DNA from 2 places in the Enterococcus mundtii genome. Region 2 is predicted to be linked to the other one. Evidence: predicted binding sites of a transcription regulator. Region 2 holds the regulator's gene; the other holds the start of a gene.
What was found. Region 2 encodes CtsR, which represses protease genes until heat stress. Its sites were predicted from a motif close to TTGGTCAAAAAAGGTCAAANA; they were not measured.
Positions count from the first base shown of each region.

Region 1: clpP (ATP-dependent Clp endopeptidase proteolytic subunit ClpP) is a predicted target of CtsR. The motif match lies at 12,800-12,820, and genes of this name have one in related genera.

Region 1 is NZ_CP018061.1:570,314-586,482, forward strand. Features, by position in the region: gene EM4838_RS02665 (bifunctional folylpolyglutamate synthase/dihydrofolate synthase) at 1-863, shown strand, start outside; gene EM4838_RS02670 (HAD family hydrolase) at 853-1,506, shown strand; partial or broken gene radC (RadC family protein) at 1,570-2,103, shown strand; partial or broken gene ltrA (group II intron reverse transcriptase/maturase) at 2,858-4,777, shown strand; partial or broken gene EM4838_RS02685 (JAB domain-containing protein) at 4,883-5,038, shown strand; gene EM4838_RS02690 (cold-shock protein) at 5,188-5,388, shown strand; gene rnjA (ribonuclease J1) at 5,720-7,399, opposite strand; gene EM4838_RS02700 (DNA-directed RNA polymerase subunit epsilon) at 7,401-7,613, opposite strand; gene efrA (multidrug efflux ABC transporter subunit EfrA) at 7,997-9,727, shown strand; gene efrB (multidrug efflux ABC transporter subunit EfrB) at 9,724-11,484, shown strand; gene EM4838_RS02715 (gamma carbonic anhydrase family protein) at 11,557-12,045, shown strand; gene clpP (ATP-dependent Clp endopeptidase proteolytic subunit ClpP) at 12,128-12,721, opposite strand; gene EM4838_RS02725 (hypothetical protein) at 12,965-13,429, shown strand; gene EM4838_RS02730 (glycerophosphodiester phosphodiesterase) at 13,564-14,298, shown strand; gene miaA (tRNA (adenosine(37)-N6)-dimethylallyltransferase MiaA) at 14,306-15,229, shown strand; gene hflX (GTPase HflX) at 15,226-16,169, shown strand, end outside.
Region 2 is NZ_CP018061.1:3,027,803-3,043,971, reverse strand. Features, by position in the region: gene EM4838_RS14130 (sensor histidine kinase) at 1-537, opposite strand, end outside; gene croR (response regulator transcription factor CroR) at 524-1,213, opposite strand; rRNA gene EM4838_RS14120 (16S ribosomal RNA) at 2,097-3,657, shown strand; tRNA gene EM4838_RS14115 (tRNA-Ala) at 3,735-3,807, shown strand; rRNA gene EM4838_RS14110 (23S ribosomal RNA) at 3,989-6,903, shown strand; rRNA gene rrf (5S ribosomal RNA) at 6,993-7,108, shown strand; tRNA gene EM4838_RS14100 (tRNA-Val) at 7,121-7,193, shown strand; tRNA gene EM4838_RS14095 (tRNA-Lys) at 7,197-7,269, shown strand; tRNA gene EM4838_RS14090 (tRNA-Leu) at 7,277-7,358, shown strand; tRNA gene EM4838_RS14085 (tRNA-Thr) at 7,385-7,457, shown strand; tRNA gene EM4838_RS14080 (tRNA-Gly) at 7,468-7,539, shown strand; tRNA gene EM4838_RS14075 (tRNA-Leu) at 7,557-7,642, shown strand; tRNA gene EM4838_RS14070 (tRNA-Arg) at 7,653-7,726, shown strand; tRNA gene EM4838_RS14065 (tRNA-Pro) at 7,744-7,817, shown strand; tRNA gene EM4838_RS14060 (tRNA-Arg) at 7,880-7,953, shown strand; gene EM4838_RS14055 (CtsR family transcriptional regulator) at 8,119-8,586, shown strand; gene EM4838_RS14050 (ATP-dependent Clp protease ATP-binding subunit) at 8,594-11,068, shown strand; gene EM4838_RS14045 (peptidase U32 family protein) at 11,293-12,216, shown strand; gene EM4838_RS14040 (peptidase U32 family protein) at 12,235-13,476, shown strand; gene gor (glutathione-disulfide reductase) at 13,621-14,967, shown strand; gene EM4838_RS14030 (helix-turn-helix domain-containing protein) at 15,050-16,169, opposite strand, start outside.

The DNA.
Region 1 (16,169 bases), 900 kb from region 2:
ACTCAACAAACGTAGCGAAACCTTTGTTGACGGGTATCACAACGATTGGTATGGATCATACAGATATTTTGGGCGACACGATCGAAGAAATCGCTGCTCAAAAAGCAGGGATCATCAAACAAAATGTGCCACTGGTCACTGGAAATATCGTACCTGAAGCCTTGGCAGTGATCGAAAAACAAGCAAAATTAAAAAATGCTACACAACACGCATGGGGAGAGGCTTACACAGTCAGTTACAAACATCCGGCAGAAGAGTGGGGCGAAATTTTTTCATTCCAAAATGAGTTTGGCAAAATCCCTAAGTTGACGATCCATATGATCGGGAGACATCAAGTTGAAAATGCGGGTATGGCGATTGAAATGTATCAAATCTATTGTGGACGGATGAATCTTCCATTCCGTGAAAAAGACGTGATCAATGGCTTGAAAAAGGCGCAATGGCCAGGTCGTATGGAACGATTAAGTGAAGAACCCTTAGTGATTTTAGATGGGGCGCATAATACCCATGCGATGGCACGCTTAGTCCAAAATCTTAAACAAGAATTCAAAGGCTATCATGTCCATCTTTTGTTCTCTGCTTTACGAACAAAAGAGGTTGATAAAATGTTACACCAATTACAAGAAGTACCAGATGCAACAATCTACGTCACTACTTTTGATTATCCTAAAGCAATCGAGTTGTCGGATATCCAAGCAACGACTGATGAGAAAGTTACGATTGTTTCAATGTGGCAATTTGGGCTTGCAGAGATCTTGGAGAAGATGACGGCTGAGGATGTTCTTGTAGTGACAGGTTCACTCTATTTTATTTCGGAAGTGCGACGTTTGCTTGTACAGTTGGGAGGAAAAAATGAAAGTTAATGCAGTGATTTTTGATATGGATGGCTTATTATTTGATACAGAGATCGTTTATTATGAGGCATCCCAAACAGTAGCCGATCGGATGGGGTTTCCCTATGACAAAGAGCTTTACTTGCGATTTTTAGGCGTTTCTGATGAAGAAGTTTGGGCGAACTACCATACTATTTTTTCAAGCTTTGGTCGAGAAACTGTCCAAAAATTTATCGACGATTCCTATCAAGAAACGCTTGATCGTTTTGCTTCAGGTCAAGTTGAATTAAAACCAGGTGTTTTAGAATTCTTGAACTTTTTGGAAGAAAAAGATATCCCAAAAGTAGTCGCATCAAGTAATCAGCGACATGTCATTGAACTGTTGCTAGAAAAAAATAATCTACGTCATCGTTTTGATACGATCGTCTCAGCTGAAAATGTCAAACGTGCAAAACCAGATCCAGAAATCTTTTTACATGCCCATGCGTTTTTAGGTACTGAAAAAGCGGAGACATTGATATTAGAAGATTCACAAAATGGGGTATTAGCAGCGTATGGTGCAGGAATTCCAGTAATCATGGTGCCAGATTTACTAGCACCTTCTGATGAATTAGCCGCTAAGACAACAGCGATTGTTTCTTCACTTCACGAAGTTCCGGCATTGATCAAATAAAAATAAAATAAATATCCTCCTTTTCCGTATCTTATTTTGAGCGCACGGGAAAGGAGGTTTTTTATGGAAAAAAATTTGCTTCAAACAGTACCCGCTACGTCTCTACCAAGGGAGAGGATGGAGACTTATGGAGAGGATGCGTTATCAGATCAAGAGCTTTTAGCCATTTTGCTTCGGACTGGTCAGCATCCGTATAATGTATTAGAAGTTGCGGGTACGTTATTGAAGAAATTTGGTGGTTTAGCGCTCTTGAGACAAGCAACACTAGCAGAATTAGAAGCGGTTCGTGGGATTGGTCGGGTCAAAGCCTTAGAGATCAAAGCATTGATCGAGCTGGGTCGACGGATACAAGTCGATCAGTTGCGTCAAACGACGACTGTCCATGCGAGTTATGAATTGGCAAAAGAATTGATCCTAGAACTAAAAGATCAAAAACAAGAACATTTAGTTTGCATCTATCTCGATACCAAAAATCAAATCTTACTAAAGAAAACCTTGTTCATCGGGTCATTGGATCAGACAATCGCACATCCACGTGAAGTGTTCCATTACGCAGTCCGCTATTCAGCAGCACGGCTTGTACTTGCTCATAATCATCGTGAGACACGTTCGTAATTGAAAAGATTACGCACGTCCTCTCAGAAATAAGAGAGTCGTGAACTCTTTGCTTGATAGGTGAAATGAAGGAGTAACGTCCTGAAGCGCTTACTCTGATACTCCGACATGCGTCATTTCATATATTGGGAATGAGGTGTGAATCTCGGTGAAGTCGGCTGAAAGATACCGTCTGTTGATTAAAATAGTGAACTGCAACGAAATCTCTCTAGCGGTAGAGGGTGTATCTGATAGGTCGGGAGTCGTTAAACTTGATAAGGTGAGAATGTGGTGAAACACTGACGAACCAGCGAATGAAATATCCATAAGTGGCGAATACCTAGAAATGGGTAAGGCTAACAGTAGGTTAGTTATGTTCCGTGGGCGAGTACCTATGGTGGTTCCGAAAGCTCCATGCACAGTTACAGGCTGTGGAGAGAACATTGGGTAAGAGTTGGCACCTAAGTCAAGACATAAGATAAAGCAAAGGGAACGTGGAAAGCTGTCATCGTGGAGAGAGTATACTCAATGAAGCGATTTTAAGGGGAATCATAAAGAGGAAACTTAAATTTGTGGCAGTGAGAGTGGAGGCACGAGCGAAGAAATTTCTGTAATGGAGATGGAGCAACAGCCTCTAGCCGTTAGTTTGATATACTTCAACTCAGTCATAGCAAAGGATTCTGGTATGACTCAAAAGGTCACGTACCTATAAGGAGCGTGATAGACCTTGAAAGAAAGTTTTAAGAAGATCCCTAGAATGAAAAACACACGGTTACGCCATGCGGAATATTATGGTATGACCGAAGTCTTCGATTCAATCTATGAGCGAAGTAATAAGGGCGAAAAATTTAAAAACTTGATGACGATCATCACCTCAACAGATAATATTCTTCTAGCCTATCGAAATATCAAACGTAATAATGGTAGTGCGACACCTGGAATAGATAAGGTGACTATCTACGATATCGAGAAGCTGGATACAGAGGAGTTTGTCAACAAAGTCAGGAAACGTTTCACTCATTACAATCCTCGAAAAGTAAAACGAGTAGAGATTCCCAAGCCGAATGGGAAAACCAGACCACTAGGAATCCCATCAATGTGGGATAGAGTCGCACAACAATGTATCCTACAAGTCCTTGAACCAATCTGTGAACCAAAGTTTTATAAACACAGCTTTGGCTTTCGACCAAACCGTTCAGCAGAAAACGCTGTTTCTACAGCGGCGGGGCGAATTAATCGAGCAAAAATGCAATAGGTAGTCGATGTAGACATCAAAGGATTCTTCGATGAAGTCGATCATACAAAATTATTGCGACAGATATGGACATTGGGAATACAAGACAAACAACTACTCGTGATTTTGCGTAAAATGTTAAAAGCACCTATCCAAATGCCTAATGGAGAAACGATCTATCCAACGAAAGGGACACCACAAGGCGGGATTCTTTCCCCGTTGTTGGCAAACATCAATTTGAATGAATTTGATTGGTGGATCGCGAAACAATGGGAAAGTTTCAATTGTGAAAACATTAATGACTATTACAACGAAAAGGCTGAAAGATGGAATCACCAACATAGATATAAACGGTTGAGAAAAACGTCAACACTAAAAGAAATGTATATAGTCCGTTACGCAGATGACTTTAAAATCTTTACAACTACAAGAGCAAATGCTGAAAAGATTTTTACAGCAAGCAAAATGTGGTTGGAAGAACGGTTAAAACTACCTATCTCTCCAGAAAAATCAAAGATTACAAATCTGAAAAAGAAAAGTAGTGAGTTTCTTGGATTTGAATTGAAAATGGAACGTAAAGGATACGACAGAATGGGACGTAAGAATTATGTTTGCCAATCCCATATTTGTGATAAAGCCAAAAAGAGGATCAAGAAACAGCTCAAAGATCAGATAAAATTGATACAAAAAGCACCAAACGGCAATGATGTTACCCGTCACCTAAACATTTACAATAGTATGGTTATCGGGATTCACAATTATTATCAAATCGCAACACAAGTCAATGCCGATTTGATGCCGATCCAGTATCAATTAACCCAAGTTGAGAAGCACAGATTTAAATATTTGGGAATAAAGAAGACATCAAAATATAAAACTCGTGATAAAGGTATTCGACCGTATCTAAAATCGAAAATGACAAGGTATATTAACGATATACCGATTATACCGATTGGTTTTATAAAGACGAGAACGGCTTTAATGAAGCACAACGGTGTGTGTAAGTATACAGAAGAAGGTAGAAAACTGATTCATAAAAAGCTTCAAGTAGTTTCAGTGCAAGCACTTCAATGGCTTAGAAGCCATCCAGTGATTGGCGAACGAGCAACAATTGAGTTTAACGATAATCGTATTTCTCTATTTGTGACCCAACAAGGAAAATGTGCGGTTACAGGCGAAGAGTTGGATGTCACACAATTGCACTGTCACCATAAAATCCCATGGATCAAATCAAAAGATGACCGATACTCTAATCTCGTTTTGATTAGCGATACCATTCATCGATTGATTCACGCAACACGTGAAGACACACTTCTATCTTATTTGCAAGACCTTAACTTGTCGGATTCGGAATTAGAGAAAGTCAATAAATTGCGAGTAGCAGTAGGAAACACAAAAATTTCATTCAGTAATCAATTTAAAACCGGACTGAGACAAACATGAAGTAATGAACTAACGGGGGAACGCCGTGTACGGTGAAAGTCGTACGCACGGTGTGAAGTGGGGGAAAAACTGGCGATAACATCAAAGGTTTACCTATCGCTATCCAGCGGCAACGTTCTTCCGTCCAAGCAAGACATGCGATTGACACGACGCATTCAGGAATGTGGAGAGATGATGGGGATCGAAGTTCTTGACCATCTGATTATTGGCAGCAAACAATACTTTAGTTTGCGTGAAGAAGGATTAATGGAAAAAGAATGATGTAGCTTTCTTGCAAAAAAAAACAACCAAGTGTACAATTATAATGTAATTTTGTTTGGGAATAGAAGTTGAAACATCTGTTGCACCTCTATCGTACACGAGCAATGTTACAATCAAATAAGTGCTTTGGCACGAGGAGGGTATTATTAATGGAAAACGGAACAGTTAAATGGTTCAACGCTGAAAAAGGATTTGGTTTTATCTCACGTGAAGATGGAAGCGACGTATTCGTACATTTTTCAGCAATCCAAGGTGACGGATTCAAAACATTAGAAGAAGGTCAAGCAGTTACTTTTGACGTAGAAGATTCAGATCGTGGCCCACAAGCTACAAACGTTGAAAAAGCGTAATCTATACGAAAATATACTGTTATGAGGCTTGCTTCGTCATGGAGCGAACCAAATAATTGATGACAGAGGTTGAAACCAACGTGTTTCCCTCGAAAAATAAGATGAGACCCACAAAAATTGTTCTTTCACATTTTTGTGGGTCTCGCTTTTTTTTCTATAAAAATCTGGGAGTAGGACATTAGTTCTCACCACCTAAAACCGAATAAACGGCGGGAACAGAAGAACCGCTTCGATAAACAAGGCGCCAGCTACAAAAATTTGAAGAACAAATTTCGTGGCTGGCGCCTTATTTATCGAGGCTGAACACTTCTGGCCCGACCTCGGTTTTAAGTTAGTTTTGATCCGGTGTCATCACCATAGGGATGATCATTGGATGTCTTTCTGTACGATCGAACAAGTAAGGTTGTAATGCACCGACCATCGCTTCTTTTAATTTGTGCTCCGAACAGTCGGGGGCATTTAGCACATCACGCAATGCGTGGAACAAAATACGTTGCGCTTCATTGATCATATCCCCTGATTCACGCATATAGACGAAGCCACGAGAAAGGATATCTGGTCCAGCTAGAATTTCTTTTTTCTTGATATCGACAGTTGTCACTGCAAGAACGAGTCCTTCTTCTGAAAGTAAATGACGATCTCGTAAAACAACATTACCGATATCACCGATTCCACTGCCATCGATATACACATCGCCAGCGACGAATTTTCCAGCTAAACGAGCAGAATCACTTGTCAATGCTAATACATCACCGTTTTCCATGATAAAACAATTCTCAGCTGGTACACCTGTGTCTTGTGCAAGAGAGGCATGGATCTTCAACATCCGAAACTCACCATGCACCGGTACAAAATATTTTGGCTTCATCAAACGAAGCATCAATTTTTGTTCTTCTTGACCACCATGACCAGATGTGTGGATATTATTGATTTTTCCATGAATTACTTCAGCACCAGCTTCAGACAATAAGTTGATCAAGTGGTTCACACTTGTTGTATTACCTGGGATCGGTGAGCTAGAAAAAATCACCGTATCATCTGGTTGGATTTGGATTTGACGATGGGTACCATTCGCAATGCGGCTCAATGCAGCCATTGGTTCACCTTGCGAACCTGTACATAGGATCATTGTTTCATTTGCAGGCAAACGATTGATTTCATGCGCATCGACAAAGGTACCGTCAGGCACTTTGATGTAGCCGAGACGTTGTCCGTTGACGATCGCATTTTCCATACTACGCCCGAAAACAGCAATTTTTCTACCCGTTGCTACAGCGGCTTCCGCTGCTTGTTGTAGACGGAAGATATTGGAAGCAAAGCTGGCAAAAATGATCCGACCTTCGATTTTCTCAAATATTTTCAAAATAGAAAGGCCAATCGTTTTTTCTGATTTCGTAAACGTTGGAATCTCTGCATTGGTACTATCTGAAAGGAGGCAAAGAACGCCTTCTTCTCCGATACGAGCCATTTTATGCAAATTTGCTGGTTCTCCTACAGGTGTAAAATCGAACTTGAAATCTCCAGTAGCCACGATGTTACCAGAAGGTGTTTTGACAACCACACCTAAAGCATCCGGAATACTATGGGTCGTTCGGAAAAAGCTGACGGATGTTTTTCTGAAACGGATCACAGTGTCTTCATTGATTTCATTTAGCACAGCGTCACGAAGTAAGCCATGTTCGTCCAGTTTATTTGTGATCAAAGCTAAAGCTAGAGGGCCAGCGTAGATCGGGATATTTGCTTGCTTTAATAAGTAAGGTATCCCACCAATATGGTCTTCGTGTCCATGAGTGATCACTAAAGCTTTGATTTTGTGTATGTTTTGTACGATATAGTTGTAATCAGGAATGACGTAGTCAATGCCAAGCAGTTCATCTTCTGGAAACTTGATTCCAGCGTCGATGATAATGATTTCATCTTGGAATTGTACCCCATACGTATTTTTCCCGATTTCACCTAATCCACCAATCGCAAAGACACCTGTCTCATTATTTTTGATGGAAAGTTTCATCTTAAAACTCCACTAATGTGAATGCTGGGTTTTCTTTTTCGTATTCTAGATGGTTACCTTCTAGAAGTTGTACGAATTCGATATTGTATGGGGTATTTTCTTCCACTCGTTGGCGTGCTTCAACATCGCTGTTTGCTTCGATGTATAGCGATTGTGTTTCTTCACGTTTTGGGTTACGGATTTTTGACTCTTGATAATAAACTTTGTAAATCATGGTTTATGTCTCCTTTATCTGCTTAAAGCAGTAATTTAGCGTATTTTTTGGACAACACAAAACGAGGGGACAAGCCACCTATGTTTTTTATACTTTAAGAAAAATACTTGATTCTCCTTAAAGAGACAAGCCTCGCATTTGCTTATCCAATTGGAATATTTTTTACTCGGATCCTCTGTATGAAACATACAATAGTTAATTGCTATTCTAGCATAAATCAAGAGATAAGTATAGAAAACGGTCACTGTAAAATGAAAAAACGTACGAAGAGAAAATATTTTTCAGAAAAAATTCTTTTTAAAAAATGTAGTGTTCTATAAAGTAGTAGATTGTGCTACTATTGAAAGTAATGGCAAGATAGAATATTTAAAGGAGATGATAAAGTGAAGTTAATGTGGCATTACACCATGCGCTACAAAAAATATTTGGTGTTGAATTTTATTTGTGTGTTCGGCTTTATTCTGATCGAACTAGGTCTACCAACTATTTTAGCACGCATGATCGATGTTGGAATCCTCAACGATGATTTTGACTATGTGAAACAACAAGGACTATTGATGATCGTGATTACTGTGATCGGGATCATAATGAATATATTTTTAGGTTATTTTGGGTCAAGGATCACGACGAATATCGTTGCAGACATTCGTGATGATCTGTTCAAACATATCCAAACGTATTCACATCAAGAGTATGAAACACTAGGCGTATCATCATTGATCACTCGTACGACCAATGATGCGTATCAAATCATGTTGTTTCTACAAAATATTTTAAGAATCGGTTTTATGGCACCGATGATGTTTGTTGTTAGTTTGTATATGGTTATGCGAACAAGTCCATCTCTTGGTTTATATGTAATTGGTGCATTGCCATTCTTATTATTGGCTGTTGTTGGGATTGCTAAGTTTTCTGAACCTTTATCAAAAATCCAACAAAAGAATTTAGACAGGATCAATAGTATCTTACGTGAAAACCTATCAGGTCTACGCGTTATCCGCGCGTTTGTAAATGAAAAATTCGAAGAAAAAAGATTTGAAAAAGTCAACGAGAACTATGCTTCAAGTTCTAAAAGCCTCTTTCGCTTGATGGCGGTTGCTCAACCTGGCTTTTTCTTCTTATTCAATATCGTGATGATTTTGATTATTTGGAGCGGTACGCTACAAATTGCAGATGGACAGTTGCAAGTAGGGAATCTAATTGCTTTTATTGAGTATATTTTCCACGCGTTGTTTTCATTTATGTTGTTTGCGAGTGTGTTTATGATGTATCCGCGAGCAGCAGTCTCTGCTAGTCGTATCCAAGAAGCTTTAAATGCTACTCCTGCTATTGTTGAAGATCCAAATGGCATATCAGAAACAAAAACGAAAGGCTACATCGAATTTAAAAATGTGACCTTCGCTTACCCTGGACATTCGCAAGAACCAGTGATTCGCAACGTCAGCTTTACTGCTTCACCTGGTGAAACAGTGGCATTTATTGGTAGTACAGGTAGCGGGAAGTCTACATTGATCCAATTGATTCCACGTTTTTATGATGTTACTCATGGTGAGATCCTGATTGACGGTGTAGATGTGCGTAAGTACAAGTTGAGTAAACTAAGACAAAAAATCGGGTTTATTCCACAGAAAGCACTATTGTTTACTGGGACGATCGCTGAAAACTTGAGATACGGAAAAGAAGATGCAACGCAAGAGGAAATGGAACGTGCGGCTGATATTGCGCAGGCGACTGATTTTATTTCTAAAAAAGCGGACGGTTATGATGAACATCTTTCTGAAGGTGGCGCAAACTTCTCAGGTGGGCAGAAACAACGGTTAGCCATTGCTCGGGCAATCATCCGCCGACCAGAAATCTATATTTTTGATGATAGTTTTTCAGCACTTGATTATCAAACGGATGCAAAACTTCGTGCAAGATTGAAAAAAGAAACAACTGAATCAACCGTATTGATCGTTGCCCAACGTGTGGGTACGATCATGCACGCCGATAAGATCATCGTATTGAATGAAGGAGAAGTAGTAGGCATGGGCACACATCGTGAACTACTAGAAAATTGTCCGATTTATTACGACATTGCCGCTTCTCAATTATCGAAGGAGGAACTAGCATGAAAAAAACCTTCGCTTCTTTTAAACGTTTAGCTCGCTATATCCGTCCTTACCGATTGACGTTTATCTTAGTGCTACTATTTACATTTTTAACGGTGGCTTTCAATGCGGCATTGCCTTATGTCGTCGGGCTTCCAACAACAGAAATCAGCAAAAATCTAGTGAATAATGAGGCAATCAATTTTTCTTATATCATCAACTGTTTGATTTGGATCGCGGTGGTTGGTACAGGTTATAGTATTTCTCAATTGCTTTCTGGGGTATTGATGACAAATGTTGTTCAGAGTGCCATGAAAGACTTGCGTAGAGATATTGAAGAAAAAATCAATCGTTTGCCGGTTTCTTATTTCGATAAAAATCAACAAGGAAATATTTTATCTCGTGTCACGAATGATGTAGATGCAGTTAGTGGCGCCTTGCAACAAGCCTTTATCGGTATCGTCAATGCAATCTTAGGGATTACGATGGCAGCAGCGATGATGTTTTATATCCAACCGGTCATGGCGTTGATTTCAATGATCATGATTCCAGCGTCAATTTGGATCTCTAAACGAGTGATCAATGCTTCTCAAAAATATTTCCAAGAAATGCAAAATTCTTTAGGTGAATTAAATGGCTATGTTCAGGAAAACATGACTGGATTCAGTGTGTTAAAAGTATACGGTCGTGAGAAAGAAACATTTGAAGGATTTCATAAGGTCAACCATAGCTTGAAACATTTTGGGTTTCGAGCAGCCTTTATTTCTGGATTGATGATGCCGTTAGTACAATTAACTGCCTACGCTACGTATATCGGTATGGCAGTTTTAGGAAGCTTTTATGTGATTTCTGGAGTCATTGTGGTTGGGCAATTACAAGCCTTTATCCAATATATTTGGCAAATCAGCCAACCAATGGGTAATGTGACGCAATTATCTTCTGTGTTGCAAAGTGCATCCGCAGCTACGAAACGGGTGTTTGAGATTTTAGACGAACCTGAGGAAAAAGAAAACAAGACCGATGTTCCTTTGCCAGAAACGATCCATGGAAATGTCTCGTTTGAACATGTCGATTTTGCTTATGATCCGAAGAAACCATTGATCCAAGACTTGAACTTTGAGGTGAAAGCTGGACAAATGGTAGCTGTTGTCGGACCAACGGGTGCTGGGAAAACAACATTGATCAACTTATTGATGCGTTTTTATGATGTGACGCATGGCGCCATCAAGATTGATGGTATTGATACGAAAGCGATGAGTCGAAGTGATGTTCGTTCCATGTTTGGGATGGTACTGCAAGATGCTTGGTTGTACGAGGGAACGATTGCCGACAACATTCGTTTTGGTAAATTAGATGCAACAGATTATGAGATCGTTGATGCAGCGAAAACAGCGAATGTCGATCATTTTATCCGAACGATGCCTGATGGTTATGAAATGGAGATCAATTCAGAAGGAGATAATGTCTCGTTGGGACAAAAACAATTGCTGACGATTGCTCGTGCGGTTGTTTCCGATCCGAAGATATTGATTCTGGATGAGGCGACTAGTTCCGTTGATACGAGACTTGAAGCGTTGATCCAAAAAGCAATGGATAAAGTGATGGAAGGACGAACGAGTTTTGTGATCGCTCACCGTCTATCAACGATCCGTGAAGCCGATCTGATCTTAGTGATGGATCAAGGCCAAATCATTGAAAAAGGAACACATGAAAGTTTATTAGCAAAAGGCGGTTTCTATGAGAAACTTTATAACAGCCAATTTGCTGAAGCAGCGGAATAATGAAAAGAGGTTTCTAGAGGCGAACAGCCTTCTAGGACCTTTTTTCTTCAATAAATGAAAAGAGGGAAAAAGATGGCAAGGTTTATAGCAGATAATGCGACGGTTATCGGTGATGTAGAATTAGGAGAAGATGTCACGGTTTGGTACCAAGCAGTGGTTCGTGGCGACAGCAATTGGATCAAGATCGGCAAAGGAACCAATATCCAAGATGGGACGGTCATCCATGTCGATCATGATGCCCCAGTTGAGATTGCTGAAAATGTCACAGTCGGACATCAATGTATGCTTCATGGCTGTAAAATTGAAAAAGGCGCATTGATCGGCATGGGAGCGACTGTTTTGAACCATGCAGTCATTGGGGAGAATAGTTTGATCGGAGCAGGCTCACTTGTGACAGAAGGAAAAATCATCCCACCGAATGTTTTAGCTTTTGGTCGACCAGCCAAGGTAATCCGTCCGTTAACAGAAGAAGAAATCCAAAAAAATAAACAGAATATCACGCATTATATCGAAATGGGACAAAAACATGCAGAAGGATTCTTCAAAGAATGGCAACAATAGTTTTAACACATGTTTTTACAGCAAAAAAAGAAGGTCTGTCATCCAAGGATGAAGGCCTTCTTTTTTGATCTTGATAGGTTGATTAGCTTAATGAAGCACTGTTTTCCATGACTTCATCGATCAAGCCATATGCTTTGGCTTGTTCAGCAGTCATATAGTTGTCACGATCTGTATCTTTTTCAATCACTTCGATTGGTTGACCAGTACGTTCCGCTAAGATTTTATTCAAACGTTCGCGGGTTTGTAAGATATGACGTGCAGCGATTTCGATTTCTGTTGCTTGTCCTTGTGCGCCACCAAGTGGTTGGTGGATCATGATTTCAGCATTTGGTAAAGCAAATCGTTTTCCTTTTGTTCCGGCAGTCAATAAGAAACTTCCCATTGAAGCAGCCATCCCCATAACGATTGTTTGGACATCTGCTTTGACAAAATTCATTGTGTCATAGATGGCCATTCCAGCAGTCACAGAACCACCAGGTGAGTTGATATAGATGTAAATGTCTTTTTCAGAATCTTGTGCATCTAGAAATAGCAATTGTGCGATGATTGAGTTTGCTAGATCATCTGTTACTTGTCCACTCAACATGATGATGCGGTCTTTCAGTAAACGTGAGTAAATATCGTAGGCTCTTTCCCCACGTGAGGATTGTTCAATAACTGTAGGAATTAAATTCATAATAAGGTTCCTCCTTGATTTGTTTAGAAATAGTGTAACATAAATTGATTTTGATTACCTACAAAGTAGTATACATTTTTGGTCAATAAAGGTCAAATGAAAAAACTTTCCGAGAGCTAGTCTCATAAAGTGAGTTTATGTTATGATAAAAAAGAAATCAATAAGAAGGAGGAACCGTAATTGGTAATTGCTATCACAGGTTTTATCGGTGTATTAGTAGGAGCGATCTTAGTCTACTTAGGGATGGCGATCCAAATGCGTCATCTTGAGAATAAAGAGCAACGTAGACGCGAATTGGAACTGAAAGTCAAAGAAATCGAAACATTGAATCAATTAAATAAAAAAATCAATGAGATTCTCCAAAAGCGTGCGAGCTTGTTGGAAGAATATGTCAGCTTTGATGCTTTTGACGATTGTTATATCACAATCGATGACTTTGCGTATCTGCAATCATTTTCTGCACAAAATAATTTTTATTTACCAAATTATATTTTAGATGAATTATTCCAAAATATCGCTCACCGCAAAGTGATTCTTTCACCGGGTGAAACGATGAAGATCGGCGGCTATGCTTACAAAGGTGGGCGTGTCATTTTGGAAAACTTTACAGATAATTTGACCGCAATGATCAATGAGAAAAAATCCCAGTTGAAAAATACGACGAGACAACCAATCGGCTTTTTCTCAAAAGATGATGTGTGGAGCTAAACAAAACATATTGTTTGTTCAAGGATAAGAGAAACTAAACATTTTGATAAAGTAAAAGTTTGGGCACTTACAAGGAGTCCAAGCTTTTTCTTTTTTGTTCCTGTGGTAAAATAGGGATGATCGGAGTGAGGACTATGGTACAGATTTATGCACATCGAGGAAGTAAAGGAACCCATCCGGAAAATACATTGCCCGCCTTTTCTGAAGCAGTAAGAGTGGGGGCGGACGGGATCGAGCTAGATGTCCATCTTAGTAAGGACGGTCAAGTAATCGTTATCCATGATGAAACCGTTGATCGAACAACCAACGGCAAAGGCCTTGTTCGAGAAAAGACTCTCGAAGAGCTGAAAAAATTGAATGCAGGTAGTTGGTTTAGTAAAGATTTCCCAGCAGCGAAAATCCCTGCGCTAAAAGAAGTACTCTCGCTACTTCTCCAAAAAAATTATCGAGGAACATTGATGATTGAAATCAAAACGGACAAGTATGAGTATGAGGGGATCGAAGCACAAGTGTCTGAACTCATGACAAAAAATGAGTGGCCGTTTCGTCATGCTTATTGTAGTTTCAACCTTCGTTCATTAGAACGTTTATCCGTCATCGAACCAGACGCACAACTGGATCTTTTAATGAGTGATTCAATGAAAAAATTAGATCTAGCTAAGACCTTACCTTTTATTGAAGGTCTTCACCCTAAAGCAACTTGGGCATTTGCGCATCCTCAGGAAATACAAGAGTTTACAAAGCGTATTCGTCTTTGGACAGTCAATACGACAGAAGAGCTTGAAAGAGGATTAAAGGAACCTGTGGATGCACTCATCACAGACTTTCCTGAACGTGCTTGGTATGTTAAACAATTAATGAAAAAGTAGGAGCCATATGGAAAAAGTATTAGTGATCGTAGGACCCACAGCAGTTGGTAAAACAGCGTTAAGTGTGACACTTGCCCAAAAATTCAACGGCGAGATCATCAGTGGAGATTCCTTACAAATTTATAAACATCTGGATATCGGTACGGCAAAAATCAAGCCAGCTGAAATGATGGGGATTCCTCATCATTTGATTGATGTGATCGAGCCAGACCAGCAGTATTCGGCAGCGGATTTTCAACAGGCAGGTCGCAAGTTGATCAAGGAAATCACCGAAAGAGGACATTTGCCGATCATCGTCGGTGGCACCGGTTTATATATTCAATCGTTATTGTACGATTTTCAATTAGGAGCAAATGAAGAAACGGATTCTGCTATTCGAGAGAAATATGAAAAAATGGCTGAAGAACTAGGAAAAGAACAACTTTGGGCTTATTTGAATGAACGCGATCCGCTTGCGGCGGGAAAAATCCATTGGAATAATCAGCGAAAAGTGATTCGCGCATTAGAAGTATTTGAGACAACAGGCTACAGTATCATGGCACCGAAAGAAAGACCTGAGTGCTTGTATGATTATTATATGATCGGTCTGGATACGGAGCGTGAGTTCCTTTATAGTAGAATCAACCAACGAGTGGATCAAATGCTCACAGAGGGATTGATTGCAGAAGCAAGAAAGGTCTATGAATTAGGGGCGGTTCAAGCCAGTCAAGGGATCGGCTATAAAGAATTCTTTCCTTATTTTGAAGAAAATATCACTCTAGATGAGGCAGTCGAACAAATCAAATTGAACTCTCGGCGCTATGCCAAACGACAACTGACTTGGTTTCGTAATCGCTTGACGGCGCATTGGTTCGATCTCTTGAAAAAACCGACAGATCTAGCAGAGATCGAAAATGCCATCGAAGGTTGGCTGAAAGAGGTGAGGACATGAGAGAAGCAAAAGAAAAAGTAATCATTGTTGGTGTGGAAACGGAAGAAAATCAGCGATATTTTGCTGAATCAATGAAAGAATTGGAACAATTGATCGATACAGCAGCTGGTGAAGTCGTATATAGACTCACGCAAAAACGACCGCAAGTGGATCGTCAAACGTTGATCGGTAAAGGAAAGCTTCAAGAATTGACTCAATTAGCAGATGCTTATGAGGCAGATCTTGTCATATTCAACCACGAATTGACTCCGCGTCAAAGTCAGCTGATTACCGATGCAGTAGGGGCGCCGGTCATTGATCGAGTCCAATTGATCTTGGATATCTTTGCGATGCGTGCGCGATCTAAAGAAGGAAAACTGCAAGTCGAATTGGCGCAATTGCAATACCTACTACCTCGTCTTGCTGGACAAGGCGAGTCGCTTTCTCGTCTTGGTGGTGGGATCGGTACAAGGGGACCAGGAGAAACGAAACTGGAAACGGATCGTCGGCATATCCGCAACAAGATCTTAGGCGTAAAAAGAGAGCTAAAAGCAGTGGAGGCCCATCGAGAACGTAATCGGCAAAAAAGACAAAGTAGTGAAGTGTTTCAAATTGGTTTGATCGGTTACACGAATGCGGGTAAATCAACAATCCTTAATTTATTGACGCAAGCCGAATCATATGCGAAAGATCAACTATTTGCCACCCTTGATCCGCTGACGAAAAAATGGCGTTTTGCGGAAGGATTCGAATTGACTGTAACGGATACCGTTGGTTTTATCCAAGATCTGCCCACCCAGTTGATTGATGCGTTCCATTCAACCCTTGAAGAAAGTCAAGGGATGGATCTCTTGCTTCATGTTGTCGATGCAAGTTCTTCTGATCGAATCTTGCAAGAACAAACAGTTTTAAAGTTGATGGACGAGTTAGATATGAAAGAAATGCCTGTATTGACTGTCTA
Region 2 (16,169 bases):
TGTTAAAGGTGTGCGAATATCATGACTGACGTTTGTAATCAGTTCGTCTTTTGATTTTTCAATTTTACGTTCATCTTCAATCGCCGCCACCGTACTATCCACTAAGCCATTGATACTTTTGACTACACGACTAAGATCGCCACTTAATTCGAAAGGGATACGATGGTCATAATTGCCATTAGCGATATAATGCAATTCGCTAATGATATGTCGTAATTGCATTTGTCGGTAGCGACGAATCAATCGCCAGTATAATACACCAACATCTAATAGAAAGAAAACAGGAAAAATAAAGTTTCGACCATTCCAAAACAAATCACTATCTAAACGCTGGGCAAAAATATTTTTAGAATCCCAAATAGCATTTGTCAAAGAAGGTGAACTACTGATGATCGAACTGATAATGACCAACATCGCTACATTCAATAGAAGCAGAAGGATGATCGTAATGATTCCTTCTGCTAATAATTCACTGATTTCTTTAGATGTCAGATTGATCCGGCGTCGTTTTTCGATCACTTTTTTATCTTGCATCAATTTTATAGCCCACTCCCCAAACGGTTTGAATGACTTTTTCTCCACCTGTTGCTTCTTCGATCTTGTCTCTTAAATGACTAACATGAACCATTACTGTTTTAGCAGAGACAATACTTTCTTGTTTCCAGACACGCTCAAAGATTTCATCTGCACTGAATACATGGTTAGGATGACTTGCAAGAAGATATAGAATACCAAATTCTAAGGCAGTCAGTTGGATTTCTTTTCCATCGATTGTTTTGACTTCATGTGAGTCTTTATTGATGATCAAGGCATTTACTTCTAGGACATCCGGTTGATCCGGCGTCACTTGCATTTTTGTGCGACGTAACAAAGATTTTACACGAGCCATTACCTCAAGAGGATTAAATGGTTTCGTCACATAATCATCTGCACCAGCAACTAACCCTTTGATTTTATCCATATCAGTCGTTTTCGCTGTTAACATAATGATAGGGATTTGTGATTCTTTTCTTAATTCTTTGACCACTTGCATGCCATCCATTTCAGGCATCATGATGTCTAGAATAAGTAATTCAATATCAGGGATTGTTCGTACTTTTGATAATGCTTCTTTTCCATCATAGGCTTTTACTGCTTCGTAGCCTTCATTGTGTACGTAGATACTAAGTAATTCAACAATTTCCTTGTCGTCATCTGCGATTAATATTTTCATAAATAGATCCTCCATCGATTAATGTGTTTACTCTTAATATTTTAGCAAAAAAAAAGATAAATAGATAAAAGCAGCGCTTTGTTAAGGAAAATTTTAGAAGAAGAGGGGGGAGAAGGGGGGAAATCTAAGATAAAAGAGGAGTCAAAAATAGAAAGTGATTTAAATCAAGGAGAAACATCATTTAAACGAAGTAATAAATTGAGAACACTTACACAATAATAGTAAGAAAAAAGAAATTTGATCAAACAAATGAAAAGATGAACATTATCATAGTGAAACTAGTTTAAATAGGAGAAAAAACACGTAAAAAACGAATGATTTTGTGCTTCCTGTTTTTAATGATCGACTCTCTTAAAAATGTTGATAAATCAGCCTTTTTTTAGTTGACTTTCAAAATTGATGTTGGTATATTATTATTTGTTCGAAAGAACGGAAAACAAACAAATCGATTCTTAAAATTAGTGATTGACATGTTTGTTGACACATGATAAGATAACGAAGTTGCTTTTGGGTGATTCACTGATTGAAGTTAGTTTCGCAAAGAAAAAGATAAAAAAAGTGATTGACAAATAACAAACAACAAGTTATTATAAGTGAGTTGCTAAAACGACCTCGTGAAAAAAGAGTTCGAAAAACTTTTAAAAAATAGTTGACAATCATTTGAGAGTTTGCTAAGATATAAAAGTTGCTACGGCAATCACAAACGATAAGTCGAGACAGTTGTGTTTCACTTATCACGTAGACCTTTGAAAACTGAACAAAGTAAGACAAACCAAATGTGTAGGGCGTCTTGATTCAATTCAAGACAACAAACATTTTTAACAAGCAAGCAATATGCTAGCAAACAATTGAGCTTAACAATCGAAAGATTGTTCTAACTTTTATTTATGAGAGTTTGATCCTGGCTCAGGACGAACGCTGGCGGCGTGCCTAATACATGCAAGTCGAACGCTTCTTTTCCCACCGGAGCTTGCTCCACCGGGAAAAGAGGAGTGGCGAACGGGTGAGTAACACGTGGGTAACCTGCCCATCAGAAGGGGATAACACTTGGAAACAGGTGCTAATACCGTATAACAATCGAAACCGCATGGTTTCGTTTTGAAAGGCGCTTTACGGTGCCGCTGATGGATGGACCCGCGGTGCATTAGCTAGTTGGTGAGGTAACGGCTCACCAAGGCCACGATGCATAGCCGACCTGAGAGGGTGATCGGCCACATTGGGACTGAGACACGGCCCAAACTCCTACGGGAGGCAGCAGTAGGGAATCTTCGGCAATGGACGAAAGTCTGACCGAGCAACGCCGCGTGAGTGAAGAAGGTTTTCGGATCGTAAAACTCTGTTGTTAGAGAAGAACAAGGGTGAGAGTAACTGTTCACCCCTTGACGGTATCTAACCAGAAAGCCACGGCTAACTACGTGCCAGCAGCCGCGGTAATACGTAGGTGGCAAGCGTTGTCCGGATTTATTGGGCGTAAAGCGAGCGCAGGCGGTTTCTTAAGTCTGATGTGAAAGCCCCCGGCTCAACCGGGGAGGGTCATTGGAAACTGGGAGACTTGAGTGCAGAAGAGGAGAGTGGAATTCCATGTGTAGCGGTGAAATGCGTAGATATATGGAGGAACACCAGTGGCGAAGGCGGCTCTCTGGTCTGTAACTGACGCTGAGGCTCGAAAGCGTGGGGAGCAAACAGGATTAGATACCCTGGTAGTCCACGCCGTAAACGATGAGTGCTAAGTGTTGGAGGGTTTCCGCCCTTCAGTGCTGCAGCTAACGCATTAAGCACTCCGCCTGGGGAGTACGACCGCAAGGTTGAAACTCAAAGGAATTGACGGGGGCCCGCACAAGCGGTGGAGCATGTGGTTTAATTCGAAGCAACGCGAAGAACCTTACCAGGTCTTGACATCCTTTGACCACTCTAGAGATAGAGCTTCCCCTTCGGGGGCAAAGTGACAGGTGGTGCATGGTTGTCGTCAGCTCGTGTCGTGAGATGTTGGGTTAAGTCCCGCAACGAGCGCAACCCTTATTGTTAGTTGCCATCATTTAGTTGGGCACTCTAGCAAGACTGCCGGTGACAAACCGGAGGAAGGTGGGGATGACGTCAAATCATCATGCCCCTTATGACCTGGGCTACACACGTGCTACAATGGGAAGTACAACGAGTCGCGAAGTCGCGAGGCTAAGCTAATCTCTTAAAGCTTCTCTCAGTTCGGATTGTAGGCTGCAACTCGCCTACATGAAGCCGGAATCGCTAGTAATCGCGGATCAGCACGCCGCGGTGAATACGTTCCCGGGCCTTGTACACACCGCCCGTCACACCACGAGAGTTTGTAACACCCGAAGTCGGTGAGGTAACCTTTTTGGAGCCAGCCGCCTAAGGTGGGATAGATGATTGGGGTGAAGTCGTAACAAGGTAGCCGTATCGGAAGGTGCGGCTGGATCACCTCCTTTCTAAGGAATATTACGGAGACTACACACGTTTGTCGATACTTTGTTCAGTTTTGAGAGGTCTACTCAAAATGTAACCCGGGGCCTTAGCTCAGCTGGGAGAGCGCCTGCTTTGCACGCAGGAGGTCAGCGGTTCGATCCCGCTAGGCTCCATTAACAACGTATGTTGTTATATACTTGTTCATTGAAAACTGGATATTGAAGTAAAAATGTAAGTAATACAAACCGAGAACACCGCGTTGAATGAGTTTTTTAATAAGTTCAATTGCTTATTTTTCTTGATTGGACTTCTATCGCTAGAAGAAAGATCAAAACCCAACCGCAAGGTTGATAAGGTTAAGTGAATAAGGGCGCACGGTGGATGCCTTGGCACTAGGAGCCGATGAAGGACGGGACTAACACCGATATGCTTTGGGGAGCTGTACGTAAGCTATGATCCAGAGATTTCCGAATGGGGGAACTCAGCATCTTTTATAGGATGTTACGTATACGTGAATACATAGCGTATACGAGGTAGACGCAGAGAACTGAAACATCTAAGTACCTGCAGGAAGAGAAAGAAAATTCGATTCCCTGAGTAGCGGCGAGCGAAACGGGAAAAGCCCAAACCAATGAGCTTGCTCATTGGGGTTGTAGGACTCCGATATGGTAGTTCTTTCAGATAGTCGAATGACTTGGAAAAGTCAGTCAAAGAGGGTGAAAGCCCCGTAGATGAAATTTGGAAGGCACCTAGGAGGATCCTGAGTACGGCGGAACACGAGGAATTCCGTCGGAATCCGGGAGGACCATCTCCCAAGGCTAAATACTCCCTAGTGACCGATAGTGAACCAGTACCGTGAGGGAAAGGTGAAAAGCACCCCGGAAGGGGAGTGAAATAGAACCTGAAACCGTGTGCCTACAACAAGTCAAAGCCCGTTAATGGGTGATGGCGTGCCTTTTGTAGAATGAACCGGCGAGTTACGATTGCATGCGAGGTTAAGTTGAAGAGACGGAGCCGCAGCGAAAGCGAGTCTGAATAGGGCGTTTGAGTATGTAGTCGTAGACCCGAAACCATGTGATCTACCCATGTCCAGGTTGAAGGTGCGGTAAAACGCACTGGAGGACCGAACCCACGTACGTTGAAAAGTGCGGGGATGAGGTGTGGGTAGCGGAGAAATTCCAAACGAACTTGGAGATAGCTGGTTCTCTCCGAAATAGCTTTAGGGCTAGCCTCGGAATTGAGAATGATGGAGGTAGAGCACTGTTTGGACTAGGGGCCCATCTCGGGTTACCGAATTCAGATAAACTCCGAATGCCATTCATTCATATCCGGGAGTCAGACTGTGAGTGATAAGATCCATAGTCGAAAGGGAAACAGCCCAGACCACCAGCTAAGGTCCCAAAATATATGTTAAGTGGAAAAGGATGTGGGGTTGCACAGACAACTAGGATGTTGGCTTAGAAGCAGCCACCATTTAAAGAGTGCGTAATAGCTCACTAGTCGAGTGACCCTGCGCCGAAAATGTACCGGGGCTAAACATATTACCGAAGCTGTGGAGTACACCTTTAGGTGTATTGGTAGGAGAGCGTTCTAAGGGCGTTGAAGGTAGATCGTGAGGACTGCTGGAGCGCTTAGAAGTGAGAATGCCGGTATGAGTAGCGAAAGACAGGTGAGAATCCTGTCCACCGAATGACTAAGGTTTCCTGGGGAAGGCTCGTCCGCCCAGGGTTAGTCGGGACCTAAGCCGAGGCCGACAGGCGTAGGCGATGGACAACAGGTTGATATTCCTGTACTCGTTGTTTTTGTTTGAGCAATGGAGGGACGCAGGAGGCTAAGGAATGCAGACGATCGGAAATGTCTGTCCAAGCAGTAAGTCTTGATAGGAGTCAAATGCTTCTAACTTTAAGGACAAGCTGTGATGGGGAGGGAAATAATAGTACCGAAGTTCCTGACGTCACACTGCCGAGAAAAGCTTCTAGTGAGAAAACAACGACCCGTACCGCAAACCGACACAGGTAGTCGAGGAGAGAATCCTAAGGTGAGCGAGAGAACTCTCGTTAAGGAACTCGGCAAAATGACCCCGTAACTTCGGGAGAAGGGGTGCTGATCGTCAGATCAGCCGCAGTGAATAGGCCCAAGCGACTGTTTATCAAAAACACAGGTCTCTGCAAAATCGTAAGATGAAGTATAGGGGCTGACGCCTGCCCGGTGCTGGAAGGTTAAGAGGAGTGCTTAGCGTAAGCGAAGGTACGAATTGAAGCCCCAGTAAACGGCGGCCGTAACTATAACGGTCCTAAGGTAGCGAAATTCCTTGTCGGGTAAGTTCCGACCCGCACGAAAGGCGTAACGATTTGGGCACTGTCTCAACGAGAGACTCGGTGAAATTTTAGTACCTGTGAAGATGCAGGTTACCCGCGACAGGACGGAAAGACCCCATGGAGCTTTACTGTAGTTTGATATTGAGTGTCTGTACCGCATGTACAGGATAGGTAGGAGCCGTAGAAATCGGAACGCTAGTTTCGATGGAGGCGCTGGTGGGATACTACCCCTGCGTTATGGCCACTCTAACCCGCACCACTTATCGTGGTGGGAGACAGTGTCAGATGGGCAGTTTGACTGGGGCGGTCGCCTCCTAAAGAGTAACGGAGGCGCCCAAAGGTTCCCTCAGAATGGTTGGAAATCATTCGAAGAGTGTAAAGGCAGAAGGGAGCTTGACTGCGAGACCTACAAGTCGAGCAGGGACGAAAGTCGGGCTTAGTGATCCGGTGGTTCCGCATGGAAGGGCCATCGCTCAACGGATAAAAGCTACCCTGGGGATAACAGGCTTATCTCCCCCAAGAGTCCACATCGACGGGGAGGTTTGGCACCTCGATGTCGGCTCGTCGCATCCTGGGGCTGTAGTCGGTCCCAAGGGTTGGGCTGTTCGCCCATTAAAGCGGCACGCGAGCTGGGTTCAGAACGTCGTGAGACAGTTCGGTCCCTATCCGTCGCGGGCGTTGGAAATTTGAGAGGAGCTGTCCTTAGTACGAGAGGACCGGGATGGACTTACCGCTGGTGTACCAGTTGTTCTGCCAAGGGCATTGCTGGGTAGCTATGTAGGGAAGGGATAAACGCTGAAAGCATCTAAGTGTGAAGCCCACCTCAAGATGAGATTTCCCATTTCTTTAAGAAAGTAAGATCCCTGAGAGATGATCAGGTAGATAGGTCAGGAGTGGAAGTACAGTGATGTATGGAGCGGACTGATACTAATCGATCGAGGACTTAACCAAAATAAAATGAAAAACTCGGAGAGTTTCTTACTGATACTTCAAATCCAGTTTTGAGTGAACAAGATTTACTCAATATAGATAACACCAAGTGTGGTGGCGATGGCGAGAAGGATACACCTGTAACCATGCCGAACACAGAAGTTAAGCTTCTTAGCGCCGATTGTAGTGAGGGGTTGCCCCTTGTGAGAGTAGGACGCCGCCACGCTTTGTTATCTTTGGAGGTTTAGCTCAGCTGGGAGAGCATCTGCCTTACAAGCAGAGGGTCAGCGGTTCGATCCCGTTAACCTCCATATGAGCCGTTAGCTCAGTTGGTAGAGCATCTGACTTTTAATCAGAGGGTCACAGGTTCGAGCCCTGTACGGCTCATATTTTTGCGGGTGTGGCGGAATTGGCAGACGCACTAGATTTAGGATCTAGCGCCTTACGGCGTGGGGGTTCAAGTCCCTTCACCCGCATCATATGATTTATTCTATTTTTTTACGCCGGCTTAGCTCAGTTGGTAGAGCATCTGATTTGTAATCAGAGGGTCGAGGGTTCAAGTCCTTTAGCCGGCATCGTAAATACGCGGAAATAGCTCAGTGGTAGAGCACCACCTTGCCAAGGTGGGGGTCGCGGGTTCGAACCCCGTTTTCCGCTTTGCCAATGTACTACGCGCCGGGGTGGCGGAACTGGCAGACGCACAGGACTTAAAATCCTGCGGTGAGTGATCACCGTACCGGTTCGATTCCGGTCCTCGGCATTACAAATATGCGCCCATAGCTCAATTGGATAGAGTGTTTGACTACGGATCAAAAGGTTAGGGGTTCGACTCCTCTTGGGCGCGTAGTCTTTTTATTTTTTCGGGAAGTAGCTCAGCTTGGTAGAGCACTTGGTTTGGGACCAAGGGGTCGCAGGTTCGAATCCTGTCTTCCCGATTTTTTTATTTGTTGCAAAGTCATACGTTCTATTGTATGATTATTTTTAATTAATTGAATATGCGCCCATAGCTCAATTGGATAGAGTGTTTGACTACGGATCAAAAGGTTAGGGGTTCGACTCCTCTTGGGCGCGTTGGAAAAACTGGGACTTCATTGAATTCCTAGTTTTTTTTATTTACATAAATAAATGGTCTTTTATCGTTATTCTTCGAATCAAATATCTAACAAGCGTTCTCCTTTCATTCTACCTATAAATTCGCTATAATTAAGGTCAATATTAGTCAAAGGAATGAGTGGGATGGCACAACAAAATACTTCGGATCTAATTGAATCATATATAAAAAAGATCCTGGAAAAAAACGAGATGATCGAGCTTCGAAGGATTGAATTGGCAGATCTATTTAACTGCGTTCCTTCACAAATCAATTATGTGATCAATACACGATTTACGATTCAACGCGGCTATCTGGTTGAGAGTAAACGTGGTGGTGGTGGGTATATCCGCATTGCAAAAGTGAGAATGTCGGATAAAAAACAAATGCTTGAACGAATCAACTTGCTATTTGGCGAAACGATTAATGAAAAAAATGCCTACGCCATTATTCAGAAACTATATGAAGACCAAATCATTACCAAAAAAGAAGGAAACTTGATGTTGAGTGCGATTGCTAAAAATACGTTGAACATCAATGAGACAGAAGATTATACACGTGCTCGAATTCTACGAGCCTTTTTAGAACGATTAAGCTATGAAGATGGGGAGTGAAATTTAAATGGCAGAAATATTTACAGAAAGAGCACAACGTGTGTTAGAAATTGCCCAAGAAGAAGCAAAACGCTTCAAACATCAAGCGGTAAGTTCAGAACATATATTATTGGCTTTAGTGATCGAACCCAACGGGATTGCTGGGAAAGTATTACGAGATATGAAATTGAATGAAAAAGATATTTATGAAGAAATCGAGCATTTAGTCGGTTATGGTACAGTGAAAACTTATGCAAAAGGTGTATTTCTCCCTTATTCTCCTCGAATGAAACAAATTTTTGCTTTGGCAAATAGTGAAGTGAATAAAATGGGTACACAAAAGGTAGGAACTGAGCATATTTTACTTAGTCTATTAAAAGATGAGAGTATCATGGCTACTCGTATCATGATCAACTTGGGGATTAGTTTGAGCAAAGTTCGTCAGTCATTGAAGCGTACGATGGGTACGGAAAGTAGTACCGGTGGTATTCGCCGTCGCAATCCACAAGAAAAGCGAGCAATGACACAAGGTACTCCTACGTTAGATTCTTTAGCTAGAGACTTAACTAAGTTAGCAAAAGAAAACAGGTTAGATCCAGTCGTAGGTCGTTCAAGAGAAGTCAAACGGTTGATCCAGATACTTAGTCGCCGAACAAAAAACAATCCTGTTTTAGTTGGAGAACCCGGTGTCGGTAAAACTGCGATTGCAGAAGGATTGGCTCAAAAAATCATTTTAGGTGAAGTACCTGAAGAAATGAAAGCAAAACGTTTGATGATGTTAGACATGGGGGCGTTAGTCGCTGGGACGAAGTATCGGGGAGAATTTGAAGATCGAATGAAAAAAGTCATTGATGAAATTTATCATGATGGTCAAGTTATTCTCTTTATTGATGAATTACACACATTGATTGGTGCTGGTGGTGCAGAAGGTGCCATCGATGCATCGAATATTTTGAAACCAGCGTTAGCACGTGGAGAATTACAAACGATTGGCGCGACAACATTAGACGAATACCAAAAATACATTGAAAAAGACTCGGCATTGGAACGACGCTTTGCACGTATCCAAGTAGATGAGCCGACAGCAGATGAAGCGGAAGAAATCTTACGTGGTTTACGTTCACGCTATGAGGAACATCATCATGTGGAGATCACCGATGAAGCAGTACGAGCGGCAGTCAATCTTTCTGTTCGATATATCACTTCCAGACAGTTACCAGATAAAGCGATCGACTTGATTGATGAATCAGCAGCGAAAGTTCGATTGGAACAAGCGGACGATTTGTCAGAAACGACGATACTGAAACAAGAGATCGATCAAGTGAATAAAGAAAAAGAACAGGCGATTCAAAAACAAGATTTTGAAACAGCTGCGCATTTACGTAGACAAGAAAAAAGCTTAATGAAAAAACTAGAAAAACGTTTAGCGATTGAAGCAAAACATCAAAATGGCTTTGCGGATCGGGTGACTGAAGAAGATGTAGCTACTGTTGTTTCGGAGTGGACAGGTGTACCATTGCAACAGTTAGAAAAGAAAGAAAGTCAACGATTACTGGAACTAGAAGCACTACTTCACGAACGTGTTGTAGGACAAGATGAAGCGGTCAAAGCTGTTTCTCGTGCGATCAGACGGGCGCGTAGTGGCTTAAAAGATCCAAATCGCCCGATTGGTTCCTTCATGTTTTTAGGTCCAACAGGAGTCGGAAAAACAGAACTTGCGAAAGCATTGTCAGAAGTGATGTTTGGTGAAGAGGACGCATTGATTCGTGTCGACATGTCTGAATTCATGGAGAAGTATAGTACGAGTCGTTTGATCGGTTCGCCTCCAGGCTATGTGGGTTATGATGAAGGTGGACAATTGACAGAAAAAATTCGTCAAAAACCTTACTCAGTTATCTTGCTAGATGAAGTGGAAAAAGCTCATCCAGATGTCTTCAATTTATTATTACAAGTGTTAGATGATGGTCATTTAACAGATGCTAAAGGAAGAAAAGTAGACTTTAGAAATACGATCATGATCATGACTTCTAATATTGGCGCTACTCAAATCCGTGAGGAAAAAAATGTTGGATTCAACGTCCAAGATATTACTAAAGATCATCAAGCGATGCAAAAACGGATACTTGAAGAGCTGAAGAAAGCTTTCCGCCCTGAATTCTTGAACCGTATCGATGAGACAGTCGTTTTCCATTCATTAACAAAAGATGAAGTCCATGCGATTGTTCAAATCATGAGTCAATCGATCGTCAAACGATTGAAAGAACAAGATATCTTAGTGAAAATCACACCAGCAGCAGTTGATGTGATTGGAAAAGTCGGTTTTGATCCAGAGTATGGTGCACGGCCACTAAGAAGGGCATTACAAAAAGAAGTAGAAGATCGTTTGAGCGAAGCTTTGCTTGGAGGAGAAATCCATTTAGGCGATCAAATCACTGTTGGCGCTTCGAAGGGCAAAATCACAGTAAATGTGCGTGAACCTAAGAAAATAACTACTAAAGTATAATGACAGAGTGAGATTCCAACAGAAATAGCTAAGCCAGAAACCCAAAAATCATTTGATTTTTTGGGTTTTTTGTTTTCCTAAAGAGCTACTTCTAAATCAATAGGGACATATTGTATAAAACAGAAATTATTTTACAGTATCGTTACAATCAATAATAAATGTAAGAAGTATTGGAAAGTTTTCAGAGCTGTGCTACTATTATGGAGTTGTAGGAGGAGGAAATGATGATCGAAATCATAACTACTATAGAATCAATGAAACAAGCAGAAGAATTGCTTGAAGCAGGAGTGGATACCTTATATTTTGGGGAAGAACGCTTCGGTCTACGCTTACCAGCTTCTTTTACAAGAGAAGAACAACGCGAATTAGTTGCGCTGGCACATCGGTACGGTAAAAAAGTAAATATAGCTGTCAATGGGATCATTCATCCTGAAAAAATGAAAAAAGTCCCAGAGTATCTGCAATTTTTAAAAGAAATCAATGTGGACATGATCACAGTTGGTGATACTGGGATTATCTATACCATGAGAAAAAATCCAGAGTTGAACATTCCTTATGTTTTTGATGCAGAAACATTAGTGACGAGTGCACGTCAAATCAATTTTTGGGCAAAAAAAGGGGCGATTTCTGCTGTTTTAGCACGTGAAGTGCCATTTGATGAGATGAAAGAAATGGAAAATAAGTTACAGATTCCTGTGGAAACACTTGTGTATGGAGCTACATGCATCCATCAATCGAAACGTCCACTGTTACAGAATTACTATAACTACACGCAACAGGACGAAAAAAAAGATCGTGAAAGAGGACTCTTTCTCGCTGAACCTAAAAAAGAAGATACACATTATTCGATTTATGAAGATTCACATGGTACGCATATTTTTGCGAATAATGACATCAATTTAAGTAATGAACTCCCACAGCTTTATGCCCATCATTTCCGTACCTGGAAATTAGATGGCGTTTTTACGCCTGGTGAAGCATTTGTTGAGATCACTAAATTATTTGTTGAGGCAAAAAAAGCATTATTAGCAGACACATGGACAGAAACGTTAGCACAAGAAATGACGAATAAGATCAATGGATTACATCCAACGAATCGAGGACTTGATACAGGTTTCTTTTATATTGATCCTGAATCTATCAAGTAAGGAGTATGGTGAAATAAAATGACAACAAAAAGAAAATTAAAACGTCCGGAAGTTTTAGCACCAGCCGGCACGCTTGAAAAACTAAAAACAGCTATCCATTATGGCGCAGATGCTGTGTATATTGGTGGTAATGCTTATGGGTTACGTAGTCGCGCAGGAAACTTTACCTATGAAGAAATGGCAGAAGGCGTTGCATTCGCAAAAGAACATCAAGCGAAAGTGTATGTAGCAGCAAATATGGTCACACATGAAGGAAATGACGAAGGAGCCGGTGAATTTTTCCGTAACCTGCGCGATGTGGGGATTTCAGCAGTGATCGTCTCTGATCCAGCACTTATTGAGATCTGTGCGACCGAAGCCCCTGGCTTACCTATCCATCTATCAACTCAAGCTTCTGCTACCAACTATGAAACATTAGAATTTTGGAAAGAAGAAGGCTTGGAACGTGTAGTTTTAGCTCGGGAAGTTTCGATGGAAGAAGTCGCTGAGATCCGTCGACATACTGATGTAGAGATTGAAGCATTCATCCATGGAGCAATGTGTATCTCTTATTCAGGACGTTGTACGTTGTCGAATCATATGTCGATGCGGGATGCCAATCGTGGAGGCTGTTCACAATCTTGTCGTTGGAAATATGAATTGTATGATTTGCCATTTGGACAAGAGAGAAACTCTTTGACAGATGCTGGCGAGATCGAAGAAGAGTTTTCGATGAGTGCAGTAGATATGTCGATGATCGAACATATTCCTGACTTGATTGAAAATGGCGTAGATAGTTTTAAAATCGAAGGTCGAATGAAGTCGATCCATTATGTATCAACTGTCGCAAATGTCTATAAAGCAGCTGTAGATAGTTATATGGAAGATCCTGAAAACTATGTGTGCAAACAAGAATGGATCGATGAGTTATGGAAAGTGGCTCAACGAGAATTGGCAACAGGATTTTATTACGATACACCTAGCGAAAATGAACAATTATTTGGTGAACGTCGTAAGATCCCTGTATACAAATTTGTCGGAGAAGTTTTATCTTATGACGAGGAGACGAAACAAGCGACAATCCGTCAGAGAAACCTCTTTTCTGTAGGGGATGAAATCGAATTTTATGGGCCTGGATTTACTCACTTCAGTCAAATGGTTGAGATGATGCACAATGAAGAAGGAGAATCCATTGATCGCGCACCAAATCCTATGATGATTTTGACCATGCCAGTCGCACAACCAGTTAAACCTGGAGATATGATTAGAAAAAGAAAATAATTTTTTAAGCAATCAAGCGAAATGAGCATCTCGTCAACAGAATGACTAGAAACGTGCTACACTTATTTTTTGTAAGAGCTGATAAAAAGTTTATTGAAAAATAAGCGGTAGGATGTTGCATCAGCTGCTAAAAGGAGGAACAAGATGAAAACATATGATTATATTGTCATTGGCGGAGGATCTGGAGGCATTGCTTCAGCGAATCGAGCTGGTATGCATGGAGCAAAAGTATTATTGATTGAAGGCAATGAACTAGGTGGAACGTGCGTCAATGTCGGATGTGTTCCAAAAAAAGTGATGTGGCAAGCAAGCACGATATTAGAAACAATCGAACGTGATGCTTCAAGCTATGGTATCCAAGCGGACGTTAAACATGTTGACTTTAAAGAACTAGTAGAGAAACGCGAGAAATACATTGATTTCCTTCATGGCGCTTATCAAAGAGGTTTAGATAGTAATAACGTTGAAGCAATCAAAGGCTATGCTCGCTTTGTAGATAGTCAAACCGTTGAAGTAAACGGTGAAAGCTATCAAGCAAATCATATTTTGATTGCTACCGGTGGCAAGCCAAGCAAGATGACGATTCCTGGCGGAGAATATGCCATTGATTCAAACGGCTTTTTTGCATTGACAGAATTACCAAAATCGACGATCGTATTAGGTGCGGGTTATATTGCAGCTGAACTTTCAGGTGTGTTAAATGGCTTGGGAAGTGAAGTGATGTGGGCTTATCGTAAAGAACGTCCATTACGTACGTTTGATAAAATGTTATCTGATAACTTGATTGAGATGTATCAAGAAGCAGGAATCCACACTTATGCAAACTTTACGGCTCGTGAAATAACAAAGAACGGGGATGTCTACACCGTTACCTTTGAAAATGGGGAAACACTAATGGCAGAGTGTGTGTTATTTGCTGGCGGACGTGTACCGAATACAGATGCATTAGGAATCGAAAAAACGAACGTTGGATTAGATGAAAAAGGATTTATCAAAGTGGATAAATTCCAAAATACAACCGATTCACACATCTATGCCATTGGTGATGTAATTGGTAAAATCGACTTGACGCCAGTAGCGATTGCCGCAGGTCGTCGTTTGTCAGAAAGACTGTTCAATGGAAAAGAAAATTCGTATTTAGACTATGATTTAGTTCCAACAGTCGTCTTTACTCATCCACCGATTGCAACCATCGGCTTGACAGAAGAGCAAGCGTTGACGACATACGGTGAAGGACAATTGAAAGTCTATCGTTCACGATTCACGCCAATGTATTTTGCTTTAAACGATTATCGACAAAAATGTGAAATGAAATTGATCTGTGTGGGTGAAGAAGAAAAAATTGTTGGGCTGCATGCCATTGGTGTAGGTGTCGATGAAATGTTACAAGGTTTTGCAGTAGCGATCAAAATGGGGGCAACCAAAGCAGATTTTGACAATACAGTAGCTATCCATCCAACAGGCGCAGAAGAATTTGTTACAATGCGTTAAGTCGTTAGTATGTTGAGGAAATACTCATACAGAAAAAGCAGACGGAATATGCGTCTGCTTTTTCTGATTTATGCAGATAAACCTATGTATAAAGAACTGTTTCAATGTTATTCCAAAAAGAGGTTGTTGGTATTTTAGAAATTTTAATCGTTTTAGCTTTCGTTTTAGCTTGGTTCAGTTCGATGTCTGTTAAAACTAAATCATATTGATTGACTGTATCGTAGTTTACTTGAAAAATATTATCAGTATATGTATGGATACTATGAATCGCAGGAATTTTTTTGAATAACAGTTGCTTATACAGTGCAAGTGTCCTTTCTTCCTGATAAGAAACAATCAAAATAGACACCTTTTTCTTGTAAGGAAAAACGGCCGTCAGTAAGGAAGGTGACAATGAAATCAATTCTAATAGTAACTCTTCATAGAGTAATTGATTCCGTTTGATCATCATTAATCCAGCATGGTCAATAGCTTGATTGTATGCTTTTAGTATCTGGGGCGAATGTGTAAATAGGATTTCTGATAAAATCTGTAGATACGTTGTTTTAAAGAATTGTCGGTTTTTATTGTAATTAATCAACTCACTCAATTTCTGAATACCATCTTGATTCAAAGAGAAGTCTTGAGATAATGAACGATAAAAGTATTCTGAAAATTGTCGAATCCGTTGATATTCCCCATGATTGCTAGGTGCTGACTGAATACAAGGGAAATAGATTTTTTTATCTAATAGATTTGATACAGTTGTGGTTGTCACATTAAAACCGTATTCTTTTTCAATGATTGAACAAAACACTGTATTATTTTTTATGATTTCAAAAAAAGAAGGATCGCTGATTGGCTTTTCTTTATTCGCTGATAACAAATGACCTTGTCCAATCCGAATGATTGCTGTGTAAAGATAAAAACTATTTATAATAACTTTATATGTACTAATTGTTTGATGTGTTGCTTGCTTTTTATAGTAACGTTGTAACACATCGAATATGTGATAAAAATGGGGCAATTGCTGTGGCATATATTGCTCACGAAACATACTACAGAAGAATTGCCTGATGTAACTTTCATCCCCAATGATTTTGAGTTTTGAGGAGATATGTATGGATAATGGCGCATTGATCTCGCTGAAATAAGTATTGATATTTGCAATGATCCGGCGAATACTTGTTTCACTTAAATATAGTTTATTTGCTAATTTAGAT